DNA from 2 places in the Kytococcus sedentarius DSM 20547 genome. Region 1 is predicted to be linked to the other one. Evidence: predicted binding sites of a transcription regulator. Region 1 holds the regulator's gene; the other holds the start of a gene.

Region 1 (14,724 bases):
GGGGCACCAGGGCGGCGCTCGATGAGGGGAACGCGGCCACGCGCACCCGTCCGGACTGCAGTCCGGCCAGGGCGCTGAGCTCCTGCTCGGCGGTGTCGAGCAGGCTCAGCACGGTGACAGCGTGCCGGGCGAGGACCTGCCCGGCTTGGGTGAGCCGGACGGTCCGTCCTTGGCGCTCCACCAGAGGAGTGCCGATACGTCCCTCCAGCCGCCGGACCATCTGCGAGATGGCCGGCTGGGTGTAGCCCAGTGAGTGGGCAGCCGCCGTGAAGGACCCCTGCTCCGAGATGGCACGCATGATGCGCAGCCCTGCCGTGTCAATCATCCCTCAACTGTAACCTCTTGTTTGGCGCGGGAAAAGTGTCGCGCCATTGTGTAATCCGTCTCAAGCGCCGAGGATGGGGTCATGGTCGCCGCTCCCACCTCCGCCCCCGCCGTGGACGCCGTCCACGCCGCTGCCCCGTCGGCCCCCGCCGTGGACGCCGTCCACGCCGCTGCCCCGTCGGCCTCCGACGCCTCACAGCCGGCCCCCGGTGCCGCCGGGACGCGCGACCTCGCCTGGCTGCGCGACCAGTTCGCCACCACCGGGGGCTACCTCAACGCCGCGACCTGTGGCCTGCCGACCCGCTCCACCACCGAGGCGATGGCGCGCGACGCCCGGCGCTGGACCACCGGCGACGTCTCCCCGGTGACCTACCACGACGACGTGGAGCGCGCGCGGGCCCTGTACGCCGGCCTGGTGGGTGTCCGTCCGGAGCGGGTGGCCACGGGCTCGCAGACCTCCGTGTTCGCCGGCATGATCGCCGCAGGGGTCCCCGACGGGGGCGAGGTGGTCGTGGTGGACGGCGACTTCTCGAGCCTCGTCTACCCCTTCCTGGTGCAGGCCGACCGCCCGCACCCCACCCGCGAGGGCGGCCGCATCACCGTGCGCTCCGTGCCCCGGGCGGAGCTGTGCTCCTCGCTGGGCGAGAACACGGCCGCGGTCGTGTTCAGCCACAGCCAGTCCGCCTGCGGGAGCCTCACCGGCATCGATGAGGTGACGGGCGCCGCATCGGAAGTCGGCGCCCTGACCGTGTGCGACACCACCCAGTCCGTCGGCTGGTCCCCGGTGGACGCCTCGGCGGTCGACGTCACCGTGTGCTCGGCCTACAAGTGGATGTGCCACCCGCGCGGCGTCGCATACATGACCGTCTCGGACCGGGCCATGGAGGCACTGGTCCCGGTGAACGCGGGGTGGTACGCCGGCGAGGTCATCTGGGACTCCATGTACGGCCCGGCCATGCAGCTCTCCGGCCGCGCCTCCCGCTTCGACGTCTCGCCCGGGTGGCCGCTGTGGCCCGGGGCGGTCGCGGCGCTGGAGGACTTCGTGCAGGTGCCGGCGACGCAGCTGCGTGACCACTCGGTGGCCCTCACCAACGCGTTCCGGCGGGGGATGGGCCTGGATGACTCCGACTCGGCGATCGTCAGCCTGGGCCTGCCCGACGAGGCCGCCGTGGCCGCTGCGCGCGCGGGCCTGACGCTCTCGCAGCGTGCCGGGGGAGTGCGCCTGAGCTTCCACGTGTGGAACACGCAGGCCGACGTCGAGGCCGCCTTGGGGGTCCTCACCCCCTTCGTGTCGTCCACTGCCGGGGGATCCCTGCGGGGCTGAGCCCCGGTCCGGTGTGGTGCGCTGCCGGAGGGGGCGCACCACACCGATCGGCACCCCGTCGCCGTCCCGGGGCACGGGCCCGATGTGGTGTGATGCTTCCGTGCCCGAGACCCACCTTCCGGACCCCGCCGGCGCGCAGATGGCTGCCGCCCGGGACGAGGCGCACCACGGCCCCAGCTGGCGCGGTCCGCGCCGGGGCACCGCGCTGTGCCTCTCCGGTGGGGGCTTCCGTGCGGCGCTGTTCCACCTCGGGGCACTGCGCCGCCTGAACGAGCTGGGGATGCTCGGGCAGCTCCGCACCGTCTCGGCCGTCTCCGGTGGGTCCATCGCCGCGATGCTGCTGGCCGACCCGCGCCTCGAGTGGCCGGACCCGCACGACCTGTCCGAGAGCATCGACTCCGCCGACCTGGTGGAACCCGATCCCACCGCCCCGCCGCTCCCGCGCGGCGACACCGTGCCCGGTGGGCTGTTCTCCGCGCCGCGAGTCCGCGGCTTCGACGAGTACGTGGCCGAACCCCTGCGCCGCCTGACGCGCCAGAACCTGCGCACCCGGGCGATGGTGTCCGGCTTCGGCCCCAAGGTGCGCCGCTCGGCCGACACCAGCTCCCGCGCGCTCGCCGACCGCTTCGTCGACCACATCGACTGGTGGGCCCGCGACCTGCGCGACGGCCACCGCACCAGCGGGCCCGCCGTGGTGGTGGAGGCCACCGAGCTCGCCCACGGCGTGAACTGGACCTTCGCGGACTCCCGCGCCCACCCGCCGCACGGCCGGGTGGGTGACTACCGGCTGGGGTACGGCGCGCCACCGGCGGGGCTCCGCATCGCCGATGCGGTCGCCGCCTCGAGCGCCTACCCGCCCTACTTCGCCCCGTTCGACCTCGAGGCCTCCGCGTTCGACCTCTCCGGGGGACGCGTGGGGCAGGTCGATGCGGCTGCGGCGCCCCGCATCGACCGCACCATCCAGCTCGTGGACGGGGGGATCTACGACAATCTCGCCCTCGAGCCGGTGTGGCGCGACCACGCCGGGGTGCTCGTCAGCGACGGGGGGGCGGTCTTCCGCGCCCGCAGCGCCCGGACGCCGCTGGGCCGGATCCTGCACGTGATCTCCATCGCCTCCGGCGGCGGTGAGGTCACCCGGCTTCGGTGGCTGCACTCGGCCTTCAACTGGGGGGTCCTGGAGGGGGCGACCTGGGCGATGGACTCGCGCGTGCCGCAGAGCTACCCCATCGAGGTGGCGGTGCGGATCAACCAGATCCGCACGGACATGGACTCATTCAGCGAGGCCGAGCAGAAGATCATCGAGCGCCACGGGTACGGGGTCGCGGACTCAGCGGTGCGCCGCTACGCCCCGCAGCTGATCATGCGTGACGCGCCGGCGCGCTACCCGCACCCCGAGGTGGCCGATCCCGACGTGGCGCTGCGGGCGCTGCGGGGCTCGGGGCGCATGTCCGTGCTGGGGCGCCGTCCCCCTCGCTCCGGGAGGGAGCGTCGTGTCCGCTGAGGGGGTGCCGGGCGCCGGTGGGTCGGGCGACCAGGGCGTCCCCGAGCTGGCGCCGGTCGTGACGCTCCCGCCCCCGGTGGAGGCCGCGCCGCAGGAGGTCGAGGCGCTCGCCCGCCTGCTGGAGCGCCACCGCCTGGCCGTGGTGACCGGGGCGGGCATGTCCACCGCATCGGGGATCCCGGACTACCGCGGGCCCGATGGGGTGCGCCGCGTCCAGCCGATGACGATCGGCGACTTCCGCGCCGGCCCCGAGTCGCGACGCCGGTACTGGGCGCGGGCCTTCGTGGGCTGGGAGCGGTTCACCGGGGCGCAGCCGAACGCGGGGCACCGCCTCCTGGCGGCGCTGCAGACCGAGGGCGTGGTCTCCGGTGCCGTGGCAGGCATCACCGGGGTGATCACGCAGAACGTCGACGGGCTGCACCAGCGGGCCGGGTCCCCGGACGTGCTCGAGCTGCACGGGACGCTCTCGGCCATCGTCTGCCTGGTCTGTGGGGCGGCCGAGTCGCGCGAGAGCATCCAGGCGCGGTTGGCCGCGGCGAACCCGCACCACCGCGACATCGTGCTGGGCGGGGCGCAGGTGCGGCCCGACGGTGACGTCGCACTGGACGAGGAGACCGTGGCCGCGTTCCGCACGGTGGAGTGCTTGGTCTGCGGCTCGGACGAGCTGAAGCCGGACGTCGTCTACTTCGGGGAGAACGTCCCCAAGCCGCGCGTCGCCGACGCCTACGCGATGGTGGACGCCGCCGACGGCCTGCTGGTGCTCGGCTCGAGCCTGAAGGTGATGAGCGGCTACCGCTTCGCGCGGCACGTGCACCGCGCCGGCGGGCCGGTCGCGGTGGTCACCCGGGGGTGGCACCGCGCCGACCGCGAGGCGAGCCTCACGATCGACGCGATGGTGGACACGACCCTGGCGGCCGTGGCCGACGTGCTCGGCGTGGGGATCAGACCCGACGCAGCACCGCGGTGACCTTGCCCAGGATGGTGGCGTCGTTGCCGTCGATGGGGTCGAACAGCGGGTTGTGCGGCTGCAGCCAGATCTGGTTCTTGACCTTCTTGTAGGTCTTCACCGTCGCCTCGTCGTCGAGCATCGCGGCCACGATGTCGCCGTTGATGGCGGCCTGCTGGCGGCGCACGACCACCCAGTCGCCGTCGCAGATGGCGGCGTCCACCATCGAGTCGCCCTTGACGCGCAGCAGGAAGAGCTCACCGTCGCCCACGATCTGGCGGGGGAGCGGGAAGACGTCCTCGATGTGCTCCTCGGCCAGGATCGGGCCGCCGGCGGCGATCTGCCCCACCACCGGTACGTACGAGGCCGGCGGGTGGTTGTCCGCGGCCTCGGACGGGTCCCAGGTCTCCTCGTCGAGCTTGCGGTAGCCGCGGTCCCCGGGCCAGGCGGCATCGAGGATCTCCAGCGCCCGGGGGCGGTTGGGGTCGCGGCGGATGTAGCCCTTGCGCTGCAGGGCGTTGAGCTGGTGCTGCACGGAGCTGGCCGAGGCCAGCTCCACCTGCTCAGCGATCTCACGCATGCTCGGCGGGTACCCGCGCTCGTCGATGGAGCGGCGGATGACCTCCAGTACACGCGTCTGTCGTTCGGTCAGTGGCTCGGTGTTCCGCAGCCCGGGCTCGTTCTTCCGGATGGCCATGGTGTTCCCCCTTCGCGGGTCGTCGAGGCGGTCGTCGTCCGTCGTGGCCGGATCACGCCGCCGCCATCGTGAGGACCAGGTCCTCATTCGATTCGTTGAGATTCCAACGATTCCTCGATGTTGTCGGTGGTCACCGCTTGACTTCGGGTGTTGTCGGGAGATCGCTCCACCCGCTCCCCGGGAGACCCGGTGAACCAGGTGGGGAGCAACGAGCTCCCGCCAACCGTGTGGTCACAGACTACGACGGAAAGCCTGCCAGCGCGGACATTCGTTCGGGCGTGTCTTGGCGATCGTCGCTCACCTGTGCTACACATCGTACAGAGTTGCGACGGACACACGTCTCAGCCTGTGGATGGACCCGTACGACGCGTTCGAACAGGGACCGGTCCCCGGGGTCGAGGGTTCCGTTCGCCCGACCGAAGGAGATGGCATGACTGCGATGACGATGGAGATGAGGCCCGCCGGCCGACGAGCTGTCGCGGGCGGACGTGCTGGAACGACGGCGCCGCGCATGCGCCTCACGGCCCGGGGCCGGATGGCCCGGCAGCTGCTGGGGCTCGCGCTGGCCGTGGTCGTGGTGCTCCTGCTGGCCTGGCAGGCCGCGGGGGTCGGCGGGGACGCCGGCTCGCAGCGGGTCGTCGTCGGGCCCGGGGAGACCCTGAGCCACGTGGCGGCCGAGCACCTGCCGGGGATCCCGGTGGAGCAGGGCGTGCTGATGGTCCAGGAGGCCAACGGTCTGGGCACCTCGCAGGTGGAGGCGGGCCAGGAGCTGGTCGTTCCGCGCCCCTGAGCCCTGGGTGCCCTGGGCGGTGCTCGACCGACCGGGACGGGTGTGGGCCGTGCCGGCGGGGGTGTTCAGTCGAGGGGCGTGCCGGTGGCGCGACGCCACATCGGGCCCAGGCCCTCGAACGGTGCGAACCACCCGGAGATGTGCACGTCCATCACCACACCCTTGATGCCGGCGGTGAGGAAGTCCCCGGCACCGCGGACGATCTCGATGGGCTCCTTGGCCAGGAGGTCGGCGGGCTGCTCGGGGTCGATCATCCCCTGCTCCACCGCGAAGTGCCGCGCCCGCTCGCTGCTGGTGAAGCCCAGCAGCATCATCACGCCCTCGATCTCGGCGGCAGCGGGGGCGACCGAGCCCTCCGGGCCGGCCGGCAGGAACCACCAGCGGGGCAGCGCGAAGCCGACCTTCCACAGGGCGGTGATGGTGTCCTGGTCCCCGCGGTTGCGGGTCATGGCGTGCAGGCGGTCGGTCTCGTTCGGAGCGGGCATCGCGAGGTCCATGGCGCCACTCCACCACACAACCTCGCGCGGCGGGTGACGACACCGCCACAATGGGTTCCGTGAGTGCTCGCCGACGTCCCGCGCCCGGCCCCTCGGGGGTGCCCCGGGCGAGCGCGCGCCCCGGCCGGGCAGCCCGTCGAGCAGCCGTCGCACTCTCTTTGGCAGCAGTGGTCCAGGGGCTGGGGTTCGGCGGCGCGGCGCCCGCGGGTGCGGCCCCCTCCGGCTCCGTGCCCGTCGCCGCGGACCGGGCGGGAGCCCACCCCTCGTGGTCCGCGGACCCCACGCCCTCCTGGGGCGTGGACTCGCTGCCCTGCCGGGACGTGCTGTTCGTCGGCGTGCGCGGCTCGGGGGAGAAGGCCCCGTGGGGCGGAACGGTCGAGGGTGTGCGGACGATCCTGTCCGAGGAGCTCGACCGGCCCGCCAACCAGATCTGGCTGGACTACCCGGCGGTGTCCCCGCACACGCTGGGGACCCACGACCTCGAGGCGCACGTGCTGGACCCGGCCCCTCCCAGCTCGGACTACTTCGACTCGGTGGAGGAGGGCTCCCAGGAGCTCACCCGCGTGCTTGGCCAGAGCGCCCGGCGCTGCCCGGGCCAGCAGGTGCTCCTGGTGGGCTTCTCGCAGGGCGCACAGGTGATCACCCGGGCCGTCGCCGGCGGCGCGGACAGCTCGACGCTCGCCGGCGCGCTGCTGCTCGGGAACCCTGCCCACCACCCGGGGCAGAACGCCCGGGAGGTCGACGGCCAGGTGGACACGCCCGCCATCGGTCTGGCGGCCACGCTGACCTACCTGCGCGCGCAGGCCCGCCCCGGTGACGACACCACGCGGCGCGAGGCGGTGCACAACCTGGTGGACGAGGTCTTCGCCCTGCACGAGGGCAAGGTCTCCAACGGGGTGATCGCCGGGACCCTGAACACCGCGCACGAGGTGGTGCCCGCCCGGCTGTACTCCCGCATCCTCTCCGTGTGCAGCGAGGGTGACCTCGTGTGCGACGCGGCCCCGGCGATGAGCCGGATGCTCACCTCATCGAGCTCGATGCAGGACGAGTTCGCCGCCGCCCGCCCAGTCCACGGCGGCTACAGCACCGACGTGGTGCGGACCGCCGCCGAGGAGCTCGCCCGGCTGGTGGGCGAGGCGGCTGCGGCCCCGGAGGAGCCGTCGGGGCCGCCCCCCGAGCCGTGGGTAGACCCGCCTCCCAGCGACGACCCGGGGGCCGGGCCCACCGTGTCGCCCTCGGGGGACGCGGAGCCCACGGCGGACACCTCCACGGGCGCGGGCGACGGCCCCGAGGGTGGGTCGGGTGACGGCGACGCCCGGGCCGCTGGTGCCTCGGGGGAGACGGGGCCGGCGTGGCTGGTGCCGCTGCTGGCCGGCGCGGTGGGTGTGCTGTCGCTCACCACGCTGGGCCTGTCGTGGGCCCTGTGGAGGCGCCGGTGAGCCCCTGGTTCACGCGTCGCCGCCTCATCGGCCTCGTGGTGCTGCTGGCGGTCGTGCTCGGGCTGGTGGTGGGTGACGTCTTCCTGCGCCAGTACGTGGAGAACCGTATCGAGTCCGAGGTCGGCCAGGTGGCCGACGGGCGGGTGACGGCGGACGTGGAGGGCTGGCCGGCCACCTGGCAGGTCGTGCGGGACGACTACGACCGCATCACCGGGCAGGTCGACGGCGCCGTGGCGACCGTGCTGGCCGAGGAGATCGTGCTGGACGTCGACGTGGTGGCCCAGGACGTGCGCGGCCTGGCCGGGGGCGAGGTCGTCATCGGCAGCGGCTCGGGCAGGGCGGCGACCCGGTGGGAGGACCTCTCCCGCGTGACCGGGGTGGAGCTTTCCGGCGACGACGACGGCATGCTCACGATCACCACCCAGGTGGGCGTCCTGGGGGAGCGGCTCCCGGTCCGCGTCACCGGGCGGCCGGTCGTGGACAGCCGCTCCGGCCAGCTCGGGCTGCAGGACGCCCAGGCCAGCCTCGATGAGGTGGACGTCCCCCAGGACGTCATCGACGGGCTCCTGCCGCGGGTGTCCACGTACGTCTACCTGCCGACCTTCGAGGGCCTGCGGTGGACCGGTGTGCAGGTGACCCAGGACGGGGTGGAGCTCGACTTCCGGGCCGAGGAGATGACCGTCCCGACGTGGTGACCCGCCGGTGCGGTCCACGGGGTGCGACGCGCCGCTGCCGGGGGTGTGCATCGGTGCGCCGGTGCGCTCCTGGCGGGTGTGACCCAGTCGTCCCCGGCCGCTGCTTGCACCACGCCCCATCGACCCGTAGTCTCTACATCTAGTGGTCGGAACTGCTCAGGACCACAAGATAAGCCACATTTCGCGCAAACTAGGGGTTTCCGTGCACTGTCCATTCTGCCGCCACGAGGACACCAAGGTGGTGGACTCGCGCGTCCAGGACGAGGGCACGCTGATCCGTCGGCGGCGCCAGTGCGCGGCCTGCGAGCGCCGCTTCGGCACCATCGAGTCGGCGACCCTCAGCGTGGTCAAGCGCTCCGGGGCCAGCGAGCCCTTCCGGCGCGACAAGGTGATGTCCGGGGTGCGCAAGGCGTGCCAGGGACGGCCCGTCACCGACGACCAGCTGATGCTGCTGGCCCAGCAGGTGGAGGAGAACATCCGCGCCTGTGGCCACGCAGAGATCGACGCCCACGAGATCGGCATGGCGGTCCTGCCCGTCCTGCGCGAGCTCGACCTCGTGGCCTACCTGCGGTTCGCCTCGGTGTACCGCAACTTCGACTCGCTGGCGGACTTCGAGGACGCCATCGCCGAGCTGCGCCAGGACGCCACCCGTGAGGGCCCGGCACCGGGCGCCACGGAGCCCGAGGTTGTCGGCGCTCGCTGACACGCTCACCGCATCGCGCCCCCCTGCACGAACCCACCCGAAGAGACACCCGGCGGCCCGGCCGCCCACCCGCCCCACACAGGAGAGGTCATGACCGACACCACACAGGCTCCCGCAGCGACCCAGCAGTCGGGCGGTGGACTGACGATCAACCGCATCCACACCACCCCCGGCGTGCACCCCTACGACGAGGTGACCTGGGAGAAGCGCACGGTCGAGCAGACCAACTGGAAGACCGGTGAGGTGATCTTCCGCCAGGAGGACGTCGAGTTCCCGTCCTTCTGGTCGGCGAACGCCTCCACCATCGTCACCACCAAGTACTTCCGCGGTGCAGTGGGCACCCCCGCCCGCGAGACGGGGCTGAAGCAGCTCATCGACCGCGTGGTGCTCACCTACGTGGGGGCGGGCAAGAAGCACGGCTACTTCGCCACCGAGGACGACGCGCTGGTGTTCGAGCACGAGCTCACCTACGCGCTGCTGCACCAGATCTTCTCGTTCAACTCCCCGGTGTGGTTCAACGTGGGCACCAAGAGCCCGCAGCAGGTGTCGGCCTGCTTCATCCTGTCCGTGGACGACTCCATGGACTCGATCCTGAACTGGTACCGCGAGGAGGGCTTCATCTTCAAGGGTGGCTCCGGCGCCGGCCTGAACCTCTCGCGCATCCGCTCCTCCAAGGAGCTCCTGAGCTCCGGTGGCAACGCCTCGGGCCCGGTGTCCTTCATGCGCGGTGCCGACGCCTCGGCGGGCACCATCAAGTCCGGTGGCGCCACCCGTCGTGCGGCCAAGATGGTCGTGCTGGACGTGGACCACCCGGACATCGTGGAGTTCATCGACACCAAGGCGCGCGAGGAGGACAAGATCCGCGCCCTGCGTGACGCGGGCTTCGACATGGACCTCGGCGGCGACGACATCACCTCCGTGCAGTACCAGAACGCCAACAACTCGGTGCGCGTCTCCGACGAGTTCATGCGCGCCGTGGAGAACGGCGAGGAGTTCGGGCTGCGCTCGCGCTCCACCGGCGACGTGATCGAGACCGTGAACGCGGCGGACCTGTTCACCCGCATGGCCAAGGCCGCATGGGAGTGCGCCGACCCGGGCATCCAGTACGACGACACCATCAACCACTGGCACACCAACCCCGAGTCGGGCCGCATCAACGCGTCCAACCCGTGCTCGGAGTACATGTCGCTGGACAACTCGTCGTGCAACCTTGCGAGCCTGAACCTGCTGAAGTTCCTCAACGACGACGACACCTTCGACGTCGAGCGCTTCCAGGCCGTGACCGAGCTGGTCATCACCGCGATGGACATCTCCATCTGCTTCGCGGACTTCCCGACCGACCCGATCGGCGAGACCACCCGCAACTTCCGCCAGCTGGGCATCGGCTACGCCAACCTGGGCGCCCTGCTCATGGCCACCGGCCACGGCTACGACTCCGAGGGTGGCCGCCAGCTGGCCGCCGCCATCACCTCGCTGCTCACCGGTGCGTCCTACAAGCGCTCCGCCGAGCTGGCCGCCGTCGTGGGCCCGTACAACGGCTACGCCCGCAACGCCGAGGCGCACAACCGCGTGATGCGCCAGCACCGCGACGCGAACGCCGAGCTCGCGCCGCTGCACGAGATGGACGCCCACATCCAGGACGCCGCGACCGAGGCCTGGGACGCCGTCGTGGCCCTGGGCGACGAGCACGGCTACCGCAACGCGCAGGCCTCCGTGCTCGCGCCGACCGGCACCATCGGCTTCATGATGGACTGCGACACCACCGGCATCGAGCCTGACTTCTCGCTGGTCAAGTTCAAGAAGCTCGTCGGTGGCGGGTCGATGCAGATCGTCAACCAGACCATCCCGCGCGCGCTGAAGCTGCTGGGCTACGACCAGGCGGCCACCGACGCCATCGTCGAGTACATCGCCGAGCACGGTCACGTGGTGGACGCCCCCGGTCTGGCCGAGGAGCACTACGAGATCTTCGACACCGCGATGGGGGAGCGCGCCATCGCGCCGATGGGCCACGTCCGCATGATGGCGGCCGTGCAGCCCTTCCTGTCCGGCGCCATCTCCAAGACGGTGAACCTGCCGGAGCGGGCGACCGTCGAGGAGATCGAGGAGGTCTACCTGGAGGGCTGGAAGTCCGGCCTGAAGGCGCTGGCCGTCTACCGCGACAACTGCAAGGTGGGCCAGCCGCTCTCCAGCGGCAAGGGCGAGAACAAGGGCTCGGCCGACGACGGCACCCCGGCCTCCGAGGCGTCCGCCGCCCCGGTGGAGAAGGTCATCGAGTACCGCCCGGTGCGCCGCCGCCTGCCGAAGCGCCGCACCGCGCAGACCACGAGCTTCGCCGTGGGTGGGGCCGAGGGCTACCTGACCGCCGGCACCTACGAGGACGGCTCGCTGGGCGAGATCTTCCTGAAGTTCGGCAAGCAGGGCTCCACCCTGGCCGGGGTGATGGACGCGTTCTCGATCGCCGTCTCGGTGGGCCTGCAGTACGGCGTGCCGCTGGAGACCTACGTGGAGAAGTTCAGCAACCTGCGCTTCGAGCCGGCCGGCATGACCGACGACCAGGACGTCCGCATGGCCCAGTCGCTGATGGACTACGTGTTCCGCCGGTTGGCCCTGGACTACATGGACTTCGACACCCGTGACTTCATGGGCATCCACACCGCCGAGGAGCGTTCGCGCCAGCTCGAGACCGGGTCGTACGCGCCCCAGTCCGGTGAGGGTGAGGACGAGGAGTCCATGGAGTCGCAGCTCGAGTCCTACAGCCAGTCGATCGCCCCGGCCGCGGCCAAGCGTCCGGAGGGCTCGACCAGCGCCCAGCAGGTCGAGGCCGCTGACACCGCCGTGGAGGGTGAGGCCGCGGCCGACGCCCAGGCCACCGTGGCCGGCAACGCCCAGACCGTTGCCGCCGGCGTGCACTCCTCGGCCGAGCTGATGGAGGCGAAGTTCGGCAAGGCCGCCGACGCCCCGCTGTGCATGACCTGCGGGATCAAGATGCGCCCCGCCGGCTCCTGCCACATCTGCGAGGGCTGCGGCAGCACCTCCGGCTGCAGCTGATCGAGCCGAGTGACTGCCGGGTGACGAGCCACCCGGCAGTCACGCTCCGCTGAGGGACCCCGTCCGGGCACCGTGCCCGGGCGGGGTCCTGTGCGTCCGGGGCGAGCCGCATCGGCGGTGGCTGGCGGCAAGGACCGATTCTGTCGTCTCCCCGTCCAACGCGACCCGTGCCCGTGCGTCGGGTTGGACGGGGAGAAGACAGTTTGCGGGGATGGGGAGCCGTGTCGCCCAGACCACGTGTCCCCATGGCGTCCTCGCCCAGTAGCATCACCCTGATGAGCGCGCGGCACCGGCTGGGGGAGCGGCTTGCGACCCTGAGGGGTCCCGAGCCGTCGCACAGCGCTCCCCAGGTGAACCCCACCTGGCGCCAGAACGCCGTGCGGATCGCCTTCGTCGTGGCGGTGGGAGCCATCATCCACATGCTCTCCTACGGCTTCGTGGGCGGCATCGAGGACCCCGAGCTGCGGGCCCAGCTGGAGGAGCTCCGCCTCATCGACATCGGCCTCGGCCTCGTCGCGGTGCCCCTGCTGTTGGCCCGTCGCCGCTGGCCGGTGGTCGTGGCCGTCCTGACCGGCGCGCTGATGCCCTTCTCATCCTTCGCGATCGCGGCCTACCTCTACGCGCTGGTCTCCCTGTCCAGCCGGCGCCGCGTGATCCCCATCCTCGTCGCCCTGGCGTGCCTGGCCCCGGCCTCGTGGGTCGTGCAGACGGCCATGGACCGCTGGGTGCTTGAGCACGAGACCGGCTGGGGCGCCGTCGACTTCCTCGCCAACCAGACGTTCCTGCTGATGGTGGCGCTGGTGTTCGTGCTGCTGGGCTGGAACATCGGCGCCCGGCGCGAGCTGGCCTGGGCCGTCGAGCAGCAGTCCGCCGCCGCCGAGCGGGAGCAGGTGGCCCGCGTGGCGCAGGCCCGCTTGGCCGAGCGCGCCGCCATCGCCCGCGAGATGCACGACGCGCTCGGCCACCGCCTGTCGGTGGTGTCCATGCACGCCGGTGCGCTGGCCTACCGCCAGGACATGCCGGCCGATGAGGTGCGCCAGGCGGCCGGGACCATCGCCGGCCAGGCCCGCACGGCGTTGGAGGACCTGCGTGAGATCCTCGGCGTCCTGCGCTCCACCGACGCCGACGGTGCCCCCGTCGAGGGGTCACCCCAGGTGCCCGACCTGTGCCGCCTCCCCACGATGGTGGACGAGACCGCGGGCATGGGCTGCACCATCGACCTCGAGGTGCCCGAGCGCCTGTGGGTGCAGATCCACGAGAGCCTGCCGGGGTCGACCAGCCGTCACGCCTACCGGGTGGTGCAGGAGGCGGTGACGAACGCCTGCAAGCACGCGCCGGGGCACCCGATCCTCATCGAGATGGGGGGTGCGCCGGGCCGCGGACTGACCTTGCGGGTGGAGAACCCCCTGCCTGCCCCCGAGGAGGCGCCCTCGGACGTCGTCAGCGGCGGCATGGGGCTCACGGGCATGGCCGAGCGCGTCGCCCTGGCCGGGGGCGAGCTGGAGGCCGGCCGGCAGGAGGGCAGCTTCGTGGTGGAGGCGTGGTTGCCCTGGGCCGGTCGGCGCGCGGCCACCCCCTCGTCCACCGACAGGACGGCACAGCTCAACGGGAGCATGGCCCCGTGACCCCCCAGGCGATGCTGATCGGCGTGTTGCTGGTGCTGTTGCTGGCCGTCCTGACGCTCGACCTGCGCGCGGCGGGCCGCCCCGTGGGCGGGACCACCGGCGTCCTGATGCTGGACAGCCGCCAGTCCTCCCACTGCGACGGGTGCCGCCGCGCGGTGCACCTGCGGGCCCGGCCGTGGGTAATGGGCGCGATGGCGATGATCGTCACCGGGCTGGGGCTCGGCATCGGGCTGGCCTACTTCACCGCCGTCCCCACGGGGGTGCCCGGCGCGCTGATGTGCCTCTCGGCGGTGCTGGCGATCGTGCCCCTGGCGTTCGTGAACCACCGCATCTCCCAGCGGGTCCGTGAGGCCACCCGCCACGTGCCCGGGCACTGACCCCCCATCGGGGATCAGAGGCGGACGACCATCTTCCCGGTGTTGCCGCCGGAGAACAGCTCGAGGAAGGCGTCCGGGGCGTTCTCCAGCCCGGTGCGCTCGGTGACGTCCCAGTCCAGCTGGCCGTGCGCGAGCCACGGCTGGACGCGCTGCAGGAACTCGGCGCGCACGTGGTCGTAGGCGCCCACGACGAAGCCGCGCAGGGTGAGGCACTTGCCGATGGCCAGGGCGAGGTTGCGGGGCGCCGGGGGCGGCTCGGTGGCGTTGTACTGCGAGATCGCCCCGCACATCACCACCCGGCCGTGGGTGTTCATGCGCGACAGGGCGGCCTCCAGATGGTCGCCGCCGACGTTGTCGAAGTACAGGTCGATGCCGTCGGGAGCCGCCTCGCGCAGCTGCCCGCCGAGGTCCCCGTCCTTGTAGTTGATCACCGCATCGAAGCCCAGCTGGCGCAGGCGCTCCAGCTTCTCGGGCGAGCCCGCGCTGCCCACCACGCGCCCGGCGCCGGCGAGCTTGGCCATCTGGCCCACGAGGGAGCCGACGGCACCGGCCGCGCCGGAGACGAAGACGGTGTCGCCCTCGGCGAACTCGCCCACGTGGAACAGGCCGGCGTAGGCGGTGAGGCCGGGCATGCCCAGCACGCCCAGGTAGGGGGCCTGGCCGACCTGCTCGGTGTCCACCCGCGTGGCGTCGTCGGCGTCGAGGACGGTGTGTTCGCGCCATCCGTTGAAGTGGGTGACCTCGGTGCCGACGGGCAG
Region 2 (14,724 bases), 810 kb from region 1:
CAGCGGACCGATCTCGGCCAGCAACTCCTCCCGGGTCCACACGCGGCCGGAGGCGCCGACCTCGTACCAGTCGGCGTGCAGCAGGGCGGCGACTTCCGCAGGGTCGGTGCGGGTGCCGTCCGCCAGCAGCGAGCGCTCCAGCGCAAGCACGGTCTCCTCATCGGATGCGGGGAGGTCCTCGAAGAGGGTCGGTGCGGCGTCGTCCGAGCGGGCGCCGGCCGTCGCGGTGGGGTGGTGCGCGGACGCCCCGGAGAACCCCGGGCCCGGGTCCGGTTCGGCCCCGCGCTGGTGGGCGAGGGCGGCGTTGCGTGCGCGCTCGTCGGCCGCCTCGTTCAGGGCGTGCCCGGCGTGACCCTTCACCCACTCGAAGGTGACCCGCCGCCCCTGCATGGCCTCGTCGAGGGCCTTGACCAGGTCGATGTTCATGACCGGCTTGCCGTCGGCCTTCTTCCAGCCCTTGCGCTTCCAGGCCGGGGTCCACTTGGAGATGACGTTGATGGCGTACTGACTGTCGCAGAGCACGTGCAGGTCGTCGTCGAGGTGGGCGGTCTGCTGCAGCAGGTCGAGCACGGCCATGAGCTCGCCCATGTTGTTGGTGCCGTGCGGCCAGCCCCCGGCCGCCCAGCAGTCGTCGTCGACGTACCAGGCCCAGCCCGCCGGGCCGGGGTTGCCGAGTGCGGAGCCGTCTGCTGCTGCGGTGATCACGGGCGTGATGCTCTCACGGACCGGCCTCCGGCCGCGGGTCCAAGGCCCTTCACGGGTCCGCCCCGGCGACTGCGGCCCGGACCGCCGGCGGCTACCGTTCGAAGATGACCGACCTCTTGGTGACCGACGTCCGCATCGTGTCGCTTGATGGGGGTGACCGGCCCGGCTCAGCACCGACCGAGCCGGTCGACCTGCTCGTCCGCGACGGCCGGGTGGCCGAGGTCGGCCCCGGCCTCGAGCGAGCCTCCGGGGTGCCGGAGCTGGCCGGCCGGGGCCGCTGGGTGGTGCCGGGGCTGTGGGACCACCACGTCCACGTGGGCCAGTGGGGTGCCACGCAGCAGCGGCTCGACCTCGCGCCGGCTACCTCTGCCCGCGACGTCGTCGGCCGGGTGGCCGAGCGCCTGCGCTCCGGCGAGCCCCTCCCGGAGACCGGGGTGCTGGTGGGCTGGGGGCACCGCTCGGCGCAGTGGGACGAGGAGCCCACGGTCGCGATGCTCGATGAGGTGACCGGCGAGGTGCCGGTCGTCCTCATCAGCGGTGACGGCCACCACGGCTGGTTGAACACGCCCGCGCTCCGCCTGCTCGACGGCCCGCAGACCATCGGCGTGGTGCAGGAGGCCCAGTGGTTCCCCCTGTACGACCGGCTGGGGAGGATCCCCGGCGCCGCCGAGGTGGCCGAGCACGGTGTGGCCCGCGCCATCAGTGACGCCCTGGCCGTGGGCGTCGTTGGCCTGACGGACCTCGAGATGGGCCGTCCCTGGGAGGACTGGCGCCGCCGCGTCGACCTCGGACAGCCGATGGTCCGCGTGCGCACCGGTGTCTACGCCGAGGAGCTGCAGGGCGTGCTCGATGCGGGGATGCGCACCGGGGAGGCGATCGAGGGGACCGACGGGCTGGTGACCATGGGCCCGCTGAAGATCATCAGTGACGGGTCGCTCAACACCCGCACCGCGTGGTGCCGAGAGCCCTACGCGGACGCCCACCGTCTGGCGCACCCGTGCGGCGCGCCGAACCTGACCCGCCAGGAGATGCACGAGCTGATGGCCGCCGGCCACGCAGGGGGGCTGGAGATGGCGATCCACGCCATCGGGGACGCCGCGGTGGGCCAGGCCCTGGCCGCTTTCGCGAAGACCGGGGCGCGGGGTGGCATCGAGCACGCCCAGCTGATCGGGGAGGTCGACCTGCCGCTGTGGTCCTCGCTACCGGTGCGCGCGAGCGTTCAGCCGGCGCACCTGCTGGACGACCGCTCGGTCACCGAGCAGTGCTGGCCGGACCGCACGGGGCGCATCTTCCCCCTGCGGCGCTTCGCCGACCACGGCATCGAGATGGCGATGGGGTCGGACGCGCCGGTGAGCCCGCTCGACCCGTGGCTGGAGCTGGGCGCCGCCGTCCACCGGGGCCCGGTCGATGGGGCGTCCTGGCACCCTGAGCTCGCGCTCACCCCGGCCGAGGCGCTGGCCGCGTCCGTCGACGGTCAGCGGGTGCGGGCCGGTGCGCGGGGCGACCTCGTGCTGCTCGACGCCGACCCGCTGGCGGGCGACGACTCCGCGGCGCAGGCCGAGGCGCTGCGCACCATGGGGGTCTCGGCCACGGTGCTGGGCGGCCTGGTGGTCCACGGCGAGTGACCCCGGTGTGGCCGGGACCACAGGCCAGTAGGCTTCGGCACAGCGTCACCCGAGCCCGTCAGACCCTGTGGAGGAAACCATGTCCGAGAACACCACCGTCATCGTCTCCGGTGCCCGTACCCCGATGGGCCGCATGCAGGGCGCCCTGGGCAGCCTGTCCGGCGCCGAGCTGGGTGGCCACGCCATCGCCGCGGCGCTCGAGCGGGGCAAGGTCGACCCCGCATCGGTCGACTACGTGATCATGGGCCAGGTGCTCACCGCCGGCGCCGGGCAGATCCCGGCGCGCCAGGCCGCCGTGAACGCCGGCATCTCGATGGACGTCCCGGCGCTGACGATCAACAAGGTGTGCCTCTCGGGGCTGGACGCGATCGCGCTGGCCGACCAGACCATCCGCGCCGGGGAGTTCGAGTGCGTCGTGGCCGGCGGCCAGGAGTCCATGACGAACGCCCCGCACCTGCTGCCGAAGTCCCGTGGCGGGTTCAAGTACGGCGACGTCACGCTCAAGGACCACATGGACCTCGACGGCCTGTGGGACGCCTTCACCGACCAGGCGATGGGGGGTCTCACCGAGTCCGCCAACCGCGAGGACCGGGGCGGTGAGCTGACCCGCGAGGAGCAGGACGCCTTCGCCGCCCAGTCCCACCAGCGCGCAGCCGCGGCCACCGAGAAGGGCATCTTCCCCGAGGAGATCACCCCGGTGAGCGTGCCGCAGCGCAAGGGCGACCCCCTCGAGGTCACCACCGACGAGGGCATCCGCCCCGACACGACCCCGGAGTCCCTCGCGAAGCTGCGCCCGGCCTTCAGCCCCGAGGGCACCATCACCGCGGGCTCGGCCTCGCAGATCTCCGATGGCGCCGCCGCCGTGGTGGTCATGAAGAAGTCCGCTGCCGAGGCCGCCGGCTTGGAGTGGATCGCCGAGATCGGGGCCCACGGCGTGGTCTCCGGCCCGGACTCCAGCCTGCAGCTGCAGCCGGCCAACGCCATCCGCGCCGCCCTGGCCAAGGAGGGCCTGTCGGTCGAGGACGTGGACCTGTTCGAGATCAACGAGGCCTTCGCCGCTGTCGGCATCGCCAGTGCCAAGGACCTGGGCGTGAGCGAGGACATCGTCAACGTCAACGGTGGCGCGATCGCCCTGGGCCACCCCATCGGCATGTCGGGTGCGCGGCTCGTCCTCAGCTTGGCCATGGAGCTCAAGCGTCGCGGCGGCGGCGTGGGCGTCGCGGCCCTCTGTGGTGGTGGCGGTCAGGGTGACGCCCTGGTCGTCCGCGTGCCGAAGGCCTGAGGCGCCGATGCTGGTCGCATTCAGCATCGCCCCGTCGTCCGAGGGCCCGGACGGCGGGGTGAGTGAGGCCGTGGCCCGGGCGGTCCGCATCGTGCGCGCCTCCGGACTGCCCAACCACACGGACTCGATGTTCACGACCCTCGAGGGGGAGTGGGACGAGTGCATGGCCGTCATCAAGGAGTGCGTGGACGTGCTCTCGGCCGAGTCGCCCCGGGTGTCGCTGGTGCTCAAGGCCGACATCCGCCCCGGGTTCACCGGCCAGCTGGAGGCAAAGGTGCAGCGCGTGGAACGGCATCTGGCCGGGGAGTGAAGAGGGTATTGACGGGGGGGTAGGCGGGTCTACGGTCATGAGGTCGGCCAAGGGTGATCCACAACACGCCTTGGACGGGTGTGGCTGTCACAGGGAGAGAGTCAGATGAGCACTTCGACCAACGGCACGATGAGGAGTGCAGGTGCCAGCTGCGCTTGAGAAATCCACTCGTGCTGGCCGTGCCCTGATGGTCGCGGTCAGCACGGGTGTGGTGGCGCTGACCGGCTGCTCTGGGGGCCAGGTCGATGAGCCATCTTCCGACGCCGAAGCGTCGGCTGCCGCGGAGAAGGCCCACTGGGAAGAGGCGGGGAAGCAGTTGGCGGAATACTACGAACTATCTGACCCTCCAGAGGTCGAGGTAGTCCGCTACGTCGCGACTGAGGAACTTGATGAGGTGCTGACACAGTGCTTGCGGGAGTCGGGGTGGTCGGTCGACTCGGGTGGTGGGGTTGACGTTCCGGAGGGACAGGAATCCAAGTACAAAGAGGCGCAGTACGTGTGCGCCCAGATGTACCCGACGCCGGCGCGGTACGACCAGGAGTGGGGCGATGACCAGTTGCGCCAGCAGTACGCGTGGACGACCGAGTTCGTGGTGCCGTGCCTGGAAGAGGCGGGTCACCCGATCACGAACATTCCCAGCGAGTCGGTGTTCCTGGAGAGGTGGACCAGCGAGAGGCCGTTCTTTCCGTTCGAGCAGGTCCAGATTCCAGGTGGTGGTTCGGCCGAGCAGTTCAACAAGGCGTGGAACGACCTCGAAGCGCAGTGCCCACAGATGATGCCGGGCTCCGTGATGTGGGACGGCGTCTCCATCGAGGAGTGGAAGGCGCAGCGGGGGTGACCACTGAGCCAGGGGGACACCCTGTTCGGTGGGGATGGCGCCTCGCCGCGGCTGTGGCTTTGCTCTTGTCTGGTGCGGCAGTGGCCTGGGCGGCCCTCACCGTGCTGCGCCCCGCCGAGGACCCGCTGGAGGCACCGGCCGCGACGGTGGTGCCGGTGAAACAGGGGGAGATCGGCTCCTCGATCTCGTTGAACACCACCGCCCAGTGGACCACGACCCCGTTGGGCATCAACCGAGCCTCCGGCGTCGTCACGCGCGTGGTGGTGGAGGCCGGGGACGAGGTCAGCGCGGGGGACGTGTTGTACGAGGTCGAACTGCGCCCCGTGACCATCGCCGAGGGGAAGGTGCCCGCGTTCCGGAAGATCGGGGCAGGCACGGAAGGCGCCGACGTGAAGCAGCTCCAGCAGCTTCTGATGCAGGGCGGTCACTTCGCCGGGACCGTCGATGGCACCGCCGGCAAGGACACGGTGCAGGCGATCCGCGCCTGGCAGAGGTCCCAGGGCATCGATGCCACCGGTGTCGTCGGCCCAGGCGACGTCATCTACGTGCCGTCCCTCCCGGCCCGCGTGACGCTCGACACCGAGGTCGTCCGCACTGGCGCCACCCTCAGCGGTGGGGAGGAGGCTCTCCAGGGACTCCCGGCTGCACCCTCGTTCGAGATGCCGGTGACCACGGCGCAGGCGGCCATGGTGCCCACGGGCGCGCGGGTGAACATCACCTCGCCCGAGGGGGACGCCTGGTCAGCCACCGCGGGCGGTCAGTCCGTGGACGAGGGCTCCGGAACGGTCCACATCACCCTCGACAGCCTCGATGAGGGGCCCGTCTGCGCCGACCAGTGCGCCCAGGTGCCGGTGACCGGACAGTCCTCCCTGCGCTCGGAGATCATCACCGTCCAGGAGGTGAGCGGGCTCGTGGTCCCGTCCTCGGCCCTCATCACCGAGGCCGGTGGTCAGACGGCGGTGATCGATGAGGCCGGCAGCCGTCTCCCGGTGGAGGTCACCGCATCGGCCAAGGGGATGTCGGTCATCTCGGGCGTGGACGCCGGGACGAAGGTGCAGGTACCCGCACAGCGGGCGGCGCAGGAATGAGCACCCGCGCCGGGTGGGACAGCCCGCCCCGGCTGGAGGCACGCGCACTGTCCTTCGGCTACACGCCGCAGGAGCCGCTCCTCCAGGAGTGGGACGCGGCCTTCGAGGCCGGGTCGATGACGGCGCTCACCGGACCGTCCGGGCGGGGGAAGTCGACGCTCATGTACCTGCTGGGCCTGATGCTGCGGCCCTCCTCCGGTGCCATCCTGCTGGACGGCGTCGATGCGGTGCCGCGCAAGGACGCCGAGTTGGCCCGTCTGAGGGCCGAGAGGTTCGGCTTCGTCTTCCAGGACGCGGCCCTGGACACCACGCGGACGGTGCTGGACAACGTCACCGAGACCGCGCTCTACCGCGGGGTCGCCCGCAGCACCGTGAGCGGCGCAGCGCGCGAGCTCATGGAGCGATTCGGGGTCGACCTGCCCCCGGAGCGCAAGCCGGGGCAGGTGTCGGGCGGGCAGGCGCAGCGCATCGCCCTGTGCCGGGCGCTGCTCAACCAGCCGTCGGTGCTGCTGGCCGACGAGCCCACCGGAAACCTGGATCCCGCGAGCAGCGGGGTCGTAGTGGACGCCCTACGTCAGCACGCCTCGCGTGGGGCGGCGGTCGTCCTCGTCACGCACTCCCCGGAGCTCGCGGCGGCCTGCGACCGGGAGATTCGGTTGTGATCAGGCTGGTCGTGCGGGAGGCCTTGGCGTCCGTGAGGTCGCAGCCCGTTCTCTCGGCGGTCACCGTAGTCATGGTCCTGGGCATGGTGCTGGCGGTGATGCTGACCACGGGACGGACCGTGGGCGCGGAGCAGCGGGTCCTGTCGACCATCGACTCCGAGGGGACCCGGACGATCGTCGTGCGGGCAGAGGCCGAGGCGGGTCTGACCAGCAGCGCCATCGACCGCATGAGCGGCATCGAGGGCATCGAGTGGCTCGGGGGCTTCTCCGCGGCGGTCGACGCCACGAACTCGGCGGTCCCAGAGGGCAAGACGACGCCGGTCCGATCGCTGTACGGAGGGGACCTCGAGCGGCTCGGTGTGCCACCGGCATCGCCCATCCCGGGCGGGCTCGCGTGGGCGTCCCCGCAGGCCTTGCAGGACCTGGGCATGCCCGATGCCAGCGGAGGAGTCACGGCGACCTCCGGCACGTCCTACGGAGTGGCCGGTGAGCTCGACGTGCCCGACTTCCTGGAGGAGCTCGAACCCCTGGTGATCGTCCCCCAACCGGACGCCAGGGGGGACGAACGGTTGAGCACCATCGTGGTGATCGCCCGCACGCCGGAGCTGGTCCCCGCCGTCGGCGATGCCGTGATGTCGGTGGCCGCGGCAGATGACCCCTCCAAGCTCAGCCTGCAGACCAGCGAGAACCTCGCGGCCCTGCGGTCCCTCGTCGGAGGCCAGCTCGGGTCCTTCTCCCGGGGTCTTGTGCTCGCCTTGCTGGCTGTCACCGGTGGTCTGCTGGCCGTCCTGCTCTTCAGCCTGGTCATGATGCGCCGCAAGGACTTCGGCCGGCGCCGTGCGCTGGGTGCCAGCCGGGGCCTCATCGTGGGGTTGATCCTGGCGCAGACGGCCGTCCTGGCCGGGGTGGGTCTCATGCTCGGCGTGGACGTCTCCGTGGCGGTGCTGCTGGCCACGGCCGATCCCCTGCCCGGGGTGTCCTTCACGCTGGCGCTGTGCGTGCTGACACTGGCGACGGCTCTACTGTCTGCGATCCTTCCGGCGGTGGTGGCTAGCCGACGGGAACCCATCCGCGAGCTGCGCGTGCCCTGAGCGCCCCGCGGCCCGCCAGCCCAGCGGGCGAGGTCGGGCGGGCTCGATGCCGCCGGCGTGGCCCTCATCGAGGGGGCTGTGCCGGCGGCTGCGTATCGTGGAGGCAGAACACATCCCCGGAGGGATTCCCGCACGCTCCCGCATCGATGCCGGCCCTGGTCCCGGGCCGCCCAGGAGGAAACATGTCCAACCAGCCCTTCTCCCGCGCCAGCCTCCACGGCGCCGTTGACCTCAGCGGCATGAAGCAGCAGCAGATGCAGGCCGCCATGTCCGGTGGGCAGCAGCCCGGCGCCGGCGCCCCACAGCAGGGTGGGACCGCCGGCCAGCCGGCTCCCGCTGGCGGCGACCCGCGGTCCACCGTGGTGGCCGTGGACCTCGACAGCTTCGGGGAGGTGCTGCAGGACTCCGCGGTGGTGCCCGCCGTGCTCGTGCTGTGGAGCCCGCAGATCCCCGGCGCGCTGGAGTACGTCCAGATGATGGAGCGGCTTGCCATCGAGTTCGAGGGCCGCTTCCGCCTCGCCACGGGCAACGTGGTCGCCCAGCCCGAGATGCTGCAGGCCTTCCAGATCCCCGAGCTGCCCGAGGCCATGACCATCGCGGTGATGATGGGCCAGCCGATGCCGCTGTACGCCGGGGTCCAGCCGGAGGAGGAGGTTCGGGCGGTCATGCAGAACCTCCTGCAGGCCGCCGCGCAGAACGGGGTCACCGGCCGTGCTCAGCCGGGCGTCTCCGGATCGGTGTCCGAGGCCGGCACGCAGGGCGAGCAGCCTGGTGGGCAGGAGCAGCCCGAGCAGCCGGTCGAGGAGCCGCTGTCACCCCACGTGCAGGCGGCCTACGACGCCATCGATGCGGGGGACTTCGCCGCCGCGGTGGCCGCGTTCGACGCTCGCCTGGCCGAGGAGCCGGGTGACGAGGAGGCGCGTCTGGGGCGGCAGCAGGTGGTGCTGCTGGAACGGGCCGGGTCGCTGGACGCCACGGCCGTCCGCGAGGCGGCCGCCAAGGACGCCACCGACATCGAGGCGCAGATGCAGGCCGCCGATCTCGACCTCATGGGGGGTCACGTGGAGGACGCCTTCGCCCGCCTCATCGACACCGTGAAGGTCACCACGGACGAGGATCGCGATGCCGTGCGCGAGCGGTTGCTCGAGCTGTTCGAGATGGTGGGGTCGAGCGACCCGCGCGTGCGCACGGCGCGCAGCCAGCTCATGAGCGCGCTGTTCTGAGGGCGACGGCGGCGGTGCGCTGAGAGCGGGGGACGGTCCCGCGGGCGGTGCGTCGTCCTGGAACCGGTGGTGGCGACCCCGTGTGCCTCTGTCACAGGTATCGAACACGTGTTGCCGTTGGCGGGTGACTTGTGTACTCTCAAGGTGTCGGTCGGGGGATCGACACCGAACGGCCCAGCGGCCGTCCGGGGGCGTGACAAGAGGGTGAGCACGTGGACCGTCAGACCAGCTGGCCGAGCCGAAGCGCCGAGACACCACCGGCGTGGGCCAGTGCTCCCGTGTCGTCCTCACCGGCGATGCCGGTCCACGCACCCGAGGGTTCCGCCGGGCCGCCGTCTGCCGCCGATGACCTGGCCGCGGACCCGCTGGCGCTGCTGGAGCGGGCCGCCGCCATCGTGGAGGCCCTGCAGACGGCCCGGCCCCACCTCTGGCGGGTGGGATCAGGGGACCTGGCCCGGTCGGTGGGCATCCTCGGGTCGCTCGTGCGAGCGGCCGAGGCGGCGATGACGGGTGTGACTGCCGAGGCACTCGGCCGGGGGGTCGTGAACGAGTCGCGGTGTGCGGGCACCACGGCGTGGGTCCGCCAGCAGGCCGGGGTGGTCGATGCGGGACGCGCTCACGCGGTGGCCCAGGTGGCTGAGGCGACCCGCGAACCGGGGACCGGGCCGCTCGCGGACGCGGTGTGGGGCGGTGGGGTCTCGGTCACCGCTGCCCACGTGATGCTCCGCGAGTCGGAGAAGGTGCGGCCGTTGCTCCCCGGGGCGGAGCGGGAGGACGTGCTGGGCTTCTACCTGACCCACGCGGAGAACCTGACCTCGATGGGGCAGTCCGCGAGCAGCCGGGCCCTGGGGCAGCTGACCCGGGAGATCCAGGCCCGGTACGGGCAGCACACGCTCGACGAGCGGGACGAGCACGCCAAGGAGTGCTCCACGCTGACCGAGCGAGCGCTGCCGTCGGGGCTGGTGCGGTTCACGGCCGAGCTCAACCAGCCGGACGCCGCCCGCCTGCGCGCCGCGGTGGACGGGCTGGCGGCTCCACGGCCCACCCAGGACGGGGACGGCGTCGCGGTGCGCGACCCGCGGACGCCTGCCCGTCGACGGGCCGACGCGCTCATGGAGCTCATCACGCGGGCCCAGGCCGCGGACCGCGACGGCACCGCGGGCGGGTGCGGGCTCTCCGGGGCGACCACGCTGATCATCACGATGGACCACCAGACCCTCGCGGCGGAGCTGGCGCGTCGCACGGGCGGTGCCACCCGGTCCGGCTGGGGGCGCGGACTGAGCGGCCCGGTCGAGGATGCCGGCCCCACGGGCTTCGCCACCACCGTGTCCGGGGAGGTCCTCACGCCGGCCCAGGTGCGGCAGGCCGCGTGCGACGCGCAGATCATCCCCCAGGTGCTCGGCACGGACTCGATGCCCCTGGACGAGGGGCGCGCTGAGCGACTGGCCACCGGTTCCCAGCGCAGCGCACTGGCCAGACGGGACGGCGGGTGCACCTTCGCCGGGTGCGACAGACCACCCGGGTGGTGCCACGCCCACCACATCAAGCACTGGGCCGATGGGGGCCCGACAGACCTCGGCAACCTGGCCCTGCTCTGCCAGCGGCACCACACGATCGTCCACCGGGACGGATTGACCGGCACCCGGGTGGGGGAGCGGTGGATCTGGCATGAGGACGGGGACCCACCGTGACCGTGCAACGCGATCGATCCGATGGGCCGCAATCAATCCGGTGGGCTGGGCGGGGGCATGAATCCAAGGGGTGTCCGGTCCGCCTGGGTAGCCCCTGCGGCGGAACGAACCCGCCGGACGGACTCAGCCCTCCTGGACGGGGGTGAACCACACCGCGCCGAGCGGCGGCACACGCACCACCGCCGAGGCCGGCAGCCCGTCCCACGGCACGTCCTCGGCCACCACCTCGCCGAGGTTGCCCACGCCCGAGCCGCCGTACTCCACGGCGTCGGTGTTCAGTACCTCGCGCCAGCGACCTGCGTGGGGCAGGCCCACCCGGAAGTCCTCGTGCGGGGCACCGGAGAAGTTCGCCAGCACGGCCAGGGTGCCGCCGGGGTCGCCCGGGCGCTCGCCGAAGCGCAGGAAGCTCACCATGTTGCCGGCCGCGTTCTCCGCATCGATCCACCGGAACCCGGTGGGCTGGTGGTCCAGCTGCCACAGGGCGGGCAGCTCGGCGTAGCGCCGGTTGAGGTCCCGGACGGCGGACTGCACGCCGTGCCGCAGGGGGTCGCCGGCGATGTCGAAGTCCAACGAGGTCCCCTCCGACCACTCCCGCGGAACCCCCAGCTCACTGCCCATGAACAGCAGCTTCTTGCCCGGGTGGGCCCACATGAACGCCAGGTACACCCGCACCCCGGCGTACTTCTGCCAGGTGTCTCCCGGCATCTTCGTGACCAGCGAACCCTTGCCGTGCACGACCTCGTCGTGGCTGATCGGCAGCACGTAGTTCTCGGAGTAGGCGTACACCATCGAGAAGGTCAGCTCGTGGTGGTGGAACTGCCGGTGCACGGGGTCCTTGGAGGCGTACTCCAAGGTGTCGTGCATCCAGCCCATGTTCCACTTCATGGAGAACCCCAGGCCCCCCTCGTGGGTGGGGGCGGTGACGCCCGGCCACGCGGTGGACTCCTCGGCGATGGTCACGATGCCGGGGAACAGCCGGTGGGCGGTGGCGTTGGTCTCCTGCAGCAGCTGCACTGCCTCGAGGTTCTCCCGCCCGCCGTACTGGTTGGGCAGCCACTCACCCGCCGCCCGCGAGTAGTCCAGGTAGAGCATGGAGGCCACCGCGTCCACGCGGATGCCGTCGACGTGGAACTCCTCCATCCAGTACAGGACGTTCGCGACCAGGAAGTTGCGCACCTCGTGGCGGCCGAAGTCGAACACGTGCGTGCCCCAGTCCGGCTGGTCGCCGCGGCGGGGGTCGGGGTGCTCGTACAAGGGCTGGCCGTCGAAGCGCGCCAGGGCCCACTCGTCCTTCGGGAAGTGGCCGGGCACCCAGTCCAGGATGACGCCGATACCGGCGGCGTGCAGCGCGTCCACCAGGTGTCGGAACTCGTCGGGGCTGCCGAAGCGCGAGGTGGGCGCGTAGTAGCCCGTCACCTGGTAGCCCCAGCTGGGGGCGTAGGGGTGCTCGGCCACCGGCAGCAGCTCCACGTGGGTGAAGCCCAGGTCGGTGACGTGCTGCACCAGCTGCTCGGCGAGCTCCGTGTACCCCAGGCCCTGCCGCCAGGAGCCGAGGTGCACTTCGTAGGTACTCATCGGCGCCGTCTGTGGAGTTCCCTCCGCCCGCCGCGCCAGCCAGTCCGCATCGGTCCATGGGTAGCCCTCGGCATGGCTGTCGTCCACGATCGACGCGGTGGCGGGCGGCAGCTCGGTGCGCCGCGCCATCGGGTCAGCCTTCGTGACCGTCGTCCCTTGGGCGGTGGTGATCTGGAACTTGTACCGCTCGCCGGCGCCGATGCCGGGCACGAACAGCTCCCACACGCCGCTGCTGCCCAGCGCCCGCATCGGGTGGCCGGTACCGTCCCAGTGGTTGAAGTCGCCGACCACGCGCACCCCGTGGGCGTGCGGCGCCCACACGGTGAACGCGACACCGGAGCTCGCCCCCATCGGGCCGTCGTGCGTCCGCACGTGGGCGCCCAGGACGGTCCAGAGCCGCTCGTGGCGCCCCTCCCCGATGAGGTGCAGGTCCATCTCCCCGACGCCGGGCAGGTACCGGTAGCCGTCGTCCTGCACCCGGGGCTGGGCCTCCGCGGCGTGGTCGGAGCGTGCCTCGTCCGCGGTCGCAGGCAGCGGCCAGACGACCTCGAGGCGGTAGTCGGTGGGGGACTGCCCCGGCAGGTGGGCCCCGAAGATGCCATCGGCCAGGTGGTGCAGCTCGTGGCGGGAGCCGTCGGGCAGCAGGGCAACCACGCGGCGGGCCCGCGGCCGCAGGGCCCGGATCACGATGCCGTCGGCCACCGGGTGCAGGCCCAGCACGGCGTGCGGGTCGTGCGAGCGCCCCTCCACGATGCGGTGGGCCTCCTCCCGGCTGATCCCGGCCGGGTCCGTGGGCTCCGCCGGGGGGCTGGTGGGCTGGGTCCCCGGGTGCCCGTCCTGCGGCGCGGGGGCGAGCTCGAGGCGCGTGGCCCCGCCCTGGGGGCGTGCGCCTTCGGTGGTGCCGTGCTCCTCGGCGCCCGGCTCGGTGGCCGCCGTCCCGCTGGGCGCGGCGGTGGTCGGCTCGCCCGGCTCGGTGCCTGCCTCGGCGCTGCCCACGGAGGTGCCGAGCAGTCGCTCCAGCGCCGAGACCGGGATGTCGACCCAGTCCGGCCGGTTGTGGCGCTCGTAGACCACCTCGTAGAAGGCCTTGTCGACCTCCAGGGCCTCCAGCAGCAGCCGGGGTTCGGTGCCTCGGTCACCGGCCACCGAGCGGTAGCCCTCCAGGAAGGCAGCGCGTACCCCCTGCACCCAGGCGGCCAGCGTCGCCTCGTGGTCCGCGCCCTCGGACTCATCGTGGGCCAGCGAGCCGGCGACGTAGTCGAAGGAGCGCAGCATGCCGGCCACGTCCCGCAGCGGGAGGTCGGGTGCCCGGCGCTCCGCGACCGGACGCAGCGGCTCGCCCTCGAAGTCCAGCACCACCCAGCCCCGGTCCGGCACGTCGAGCACCTGCCCCAGGTGCAGGTCGCCGTGGACCCGCTGCAGCGCCGGCCAGGACAGGGCCTCCAACGCGTCGATGCGGGCGGTCGCCTCCGCGCGGAGCGGCTCCAGCTCCGGTGCCTGGGCCAGGGCGGCCTGCAGGCGTGTCCGCAACCGGTCGGTGAGCTCCTGCCGGTGGGTGTGGTCCACCTGGACGGTCCCCAGCGCCGTTGCCAGCTCGGCGTGCACTTGGGCCACGGACTCACCCAGACGGCGGGCGCGCTTGAGGAACTTCTTGCCGCGCGCCGCCGAGCGCAGCGCCACCCGCCACGCGTCGTCCACGTCCCCCAGGTACTCGCTGGCGAAGGCGAGGTGCCCGCGGCGCTCCTCCCCGGTCTCGGGGTCGGGCCACGACCCCTCGACCGCGCCCAGCGGGGTGGGGATGACGGTCGAGCCCTGCCGCGCCAGCTCCAGCTGCAGCTCGACGTCGGGGTTCGCACCGACCTGCACCACACGGAACAGCTTGACGATCGCGGTCTCCCGCTGCGGTGCGTTGGGCCGCCCGCCCAGGGTGGTCACGATGATGGAGGTGTTCGACTGCTCACCCGGCAACACCCGGGAGCCGGTCACGATGTAGGGAGCCTTGTGGGGCCGCCGCGGACGCAGCTGGTTGCCCCGCATCGTCGCCACCCCCTGGCCGTAGGTGCTCTCCCGGTCGGCCATCGCCATCACGGCCGCTGCGTAGGCCGGATCGTGGGCGGCGTCGTGCACCGTGCCGCGCGCCAGCGGGTCGGAGGACAGCCCCATCGTTGCCAGCGAGATCTCCCCGATGCGGCCACCCACCGGCTGGGCCGCCCCCTTCCCTGCGTCCGTGCCGGAACCGTCGGAACTGCCGGGGCCGTCGGAGGAGTCGCCGGCGTCACCGGACGGGAGCGGGTGCACCGACAGGGGGACCTGGTACACGGTCGCCGGCACGGTGGCGCGGTCGGCCACGTACACGGTCGACAGGGCGACGGTCTGGCCCGCGGGGTCCACCACGTCCCCCATACGGACGGTGCCGATGCGCTGCAGGCGGGGCGTGTGGCCCTTCCCGGCGAACCAGCGCTGGCGCGGCAGCCAGTCCTCCAGCAGGTGCTTCAGGGTCGCGGTGCTCATGCGTGCTGCCCCCCGGGGGTCTCGTGGTGGGTGGTGGGTCGGTCGGTGCGGGGCGTTCCGGAGGCCGGCGGCGCGGGGGAGTGGTGCCCCTGTCCGGGCAGCGCGTCGCGGCGTTGATCGCGG

The links. The regulator LexA, encoded in region 1, represses DNA repair genes until DNA is damaged. The targets are predictions, from matches to a motif close to TCGAACANNTGTTCGA.
Region 2: a site for LexA is predicted at 8,925-8,940, ahead of KSED_RS13495 (HNH endonuclease signature motif containing protein). Genes of this name have one in related genera too.

What each region holds. Positions count from the first base shown of each region.
Region 1 is NC_013169.1:1,774,936-1,789,659, reverse strand. Features, by position in the region: gene KSED_RS08465 (LysR family transcriptional regulator) at 1-325, opposite strand, end outside; gene KSED_RS08460 (aminotransferase class V-fold PLP-dependent enzyme) at 407-1,648, shown strand; gene KSED_RS08455 (patatin-like phospholipase family protein) at 1,749-3,149, shown strand; gene KSED_RS08450 (Sir2 family NAD-dependent protein deacetylase) at 3,139-4,116, shown strand; gene lexA (transcriptional repressor LexA) at 4,091-4,792, opposite strand; gene KSED_RS14915 (LysM peptidoglycan-binding domain-containing protein) at 5,223-5,582, shown strand; gene KSED_RS08435 (hypothetical protein) at 5,648-6,079, opposite strand; gene KSED_RS13700 (cutinase family protein) at 6,139-7,518, shown strand; gene KSED_RS08420 (LmeA family phospholipid-binding protein) at 7,515-8,213, shown strand; gene nrdR (transcriptional regulator NrdR) at 8,416-8,916, shown strand; gene KSED_RS08410 (vitamin B12-dependent ribonucleotide reductase) at 9,007-11,964, shown strand; gene KSED_RS08405 (sensor histidine kinase) at 12,240-13,589, shown strand; gene KSED_RS08400 (hypothetical protein) at 13,586-13,966, shown strand; gene KSED_RS08395 (NADP-dependent oxidoreductase) at 13,981-14,724, opposite strand, start outside.
Region 2 is NC_013169.1:965,649-980,372, forward strand. Features, by position in the region: gene KSED_RS04595 (RNase H family protein) at 1-705, opposite strand, end outside; gene KSED_RS04600 (amidohydrolase) at 810-2,330, shown strand; gene KSED_RS04605 (acetyl-CoA C-acetyltransferase) at 2,410-3,612, shown strand; gene KSED_RS04610 (thiamine-binding protein) at 3,620-3,922, shown strand; gene KSED_RS14855 (hypothetical protein) at 4,065-4,760, shown strand; gene KSED_RS04620 (peptidoglycan-binding domain-containing protein) at 4,841-5,848, shown strand; gene KSED_RS04625 (ABC transporter ATP-binding protein) at 5,845-6,510, shown strand; gene KSED_RS04630 (ABC transporter permease) at 6,543-7,601, shown strand; gene KSED_RS04635 (co-chaperone YbbN) at 7,784-8,824, shown strand; gene KSED_RS13495 (HNH endonuclease signature motif containing protein) at 9,103-10,515, shown strand; gene glgB (1,4-alpha-glucan branching protein GlgB) at 10,639-14,601, opposite strand; gene treS (maltose alpha-D-glucosyltransferase) at 14,598-14,724, opposite strand, start outside.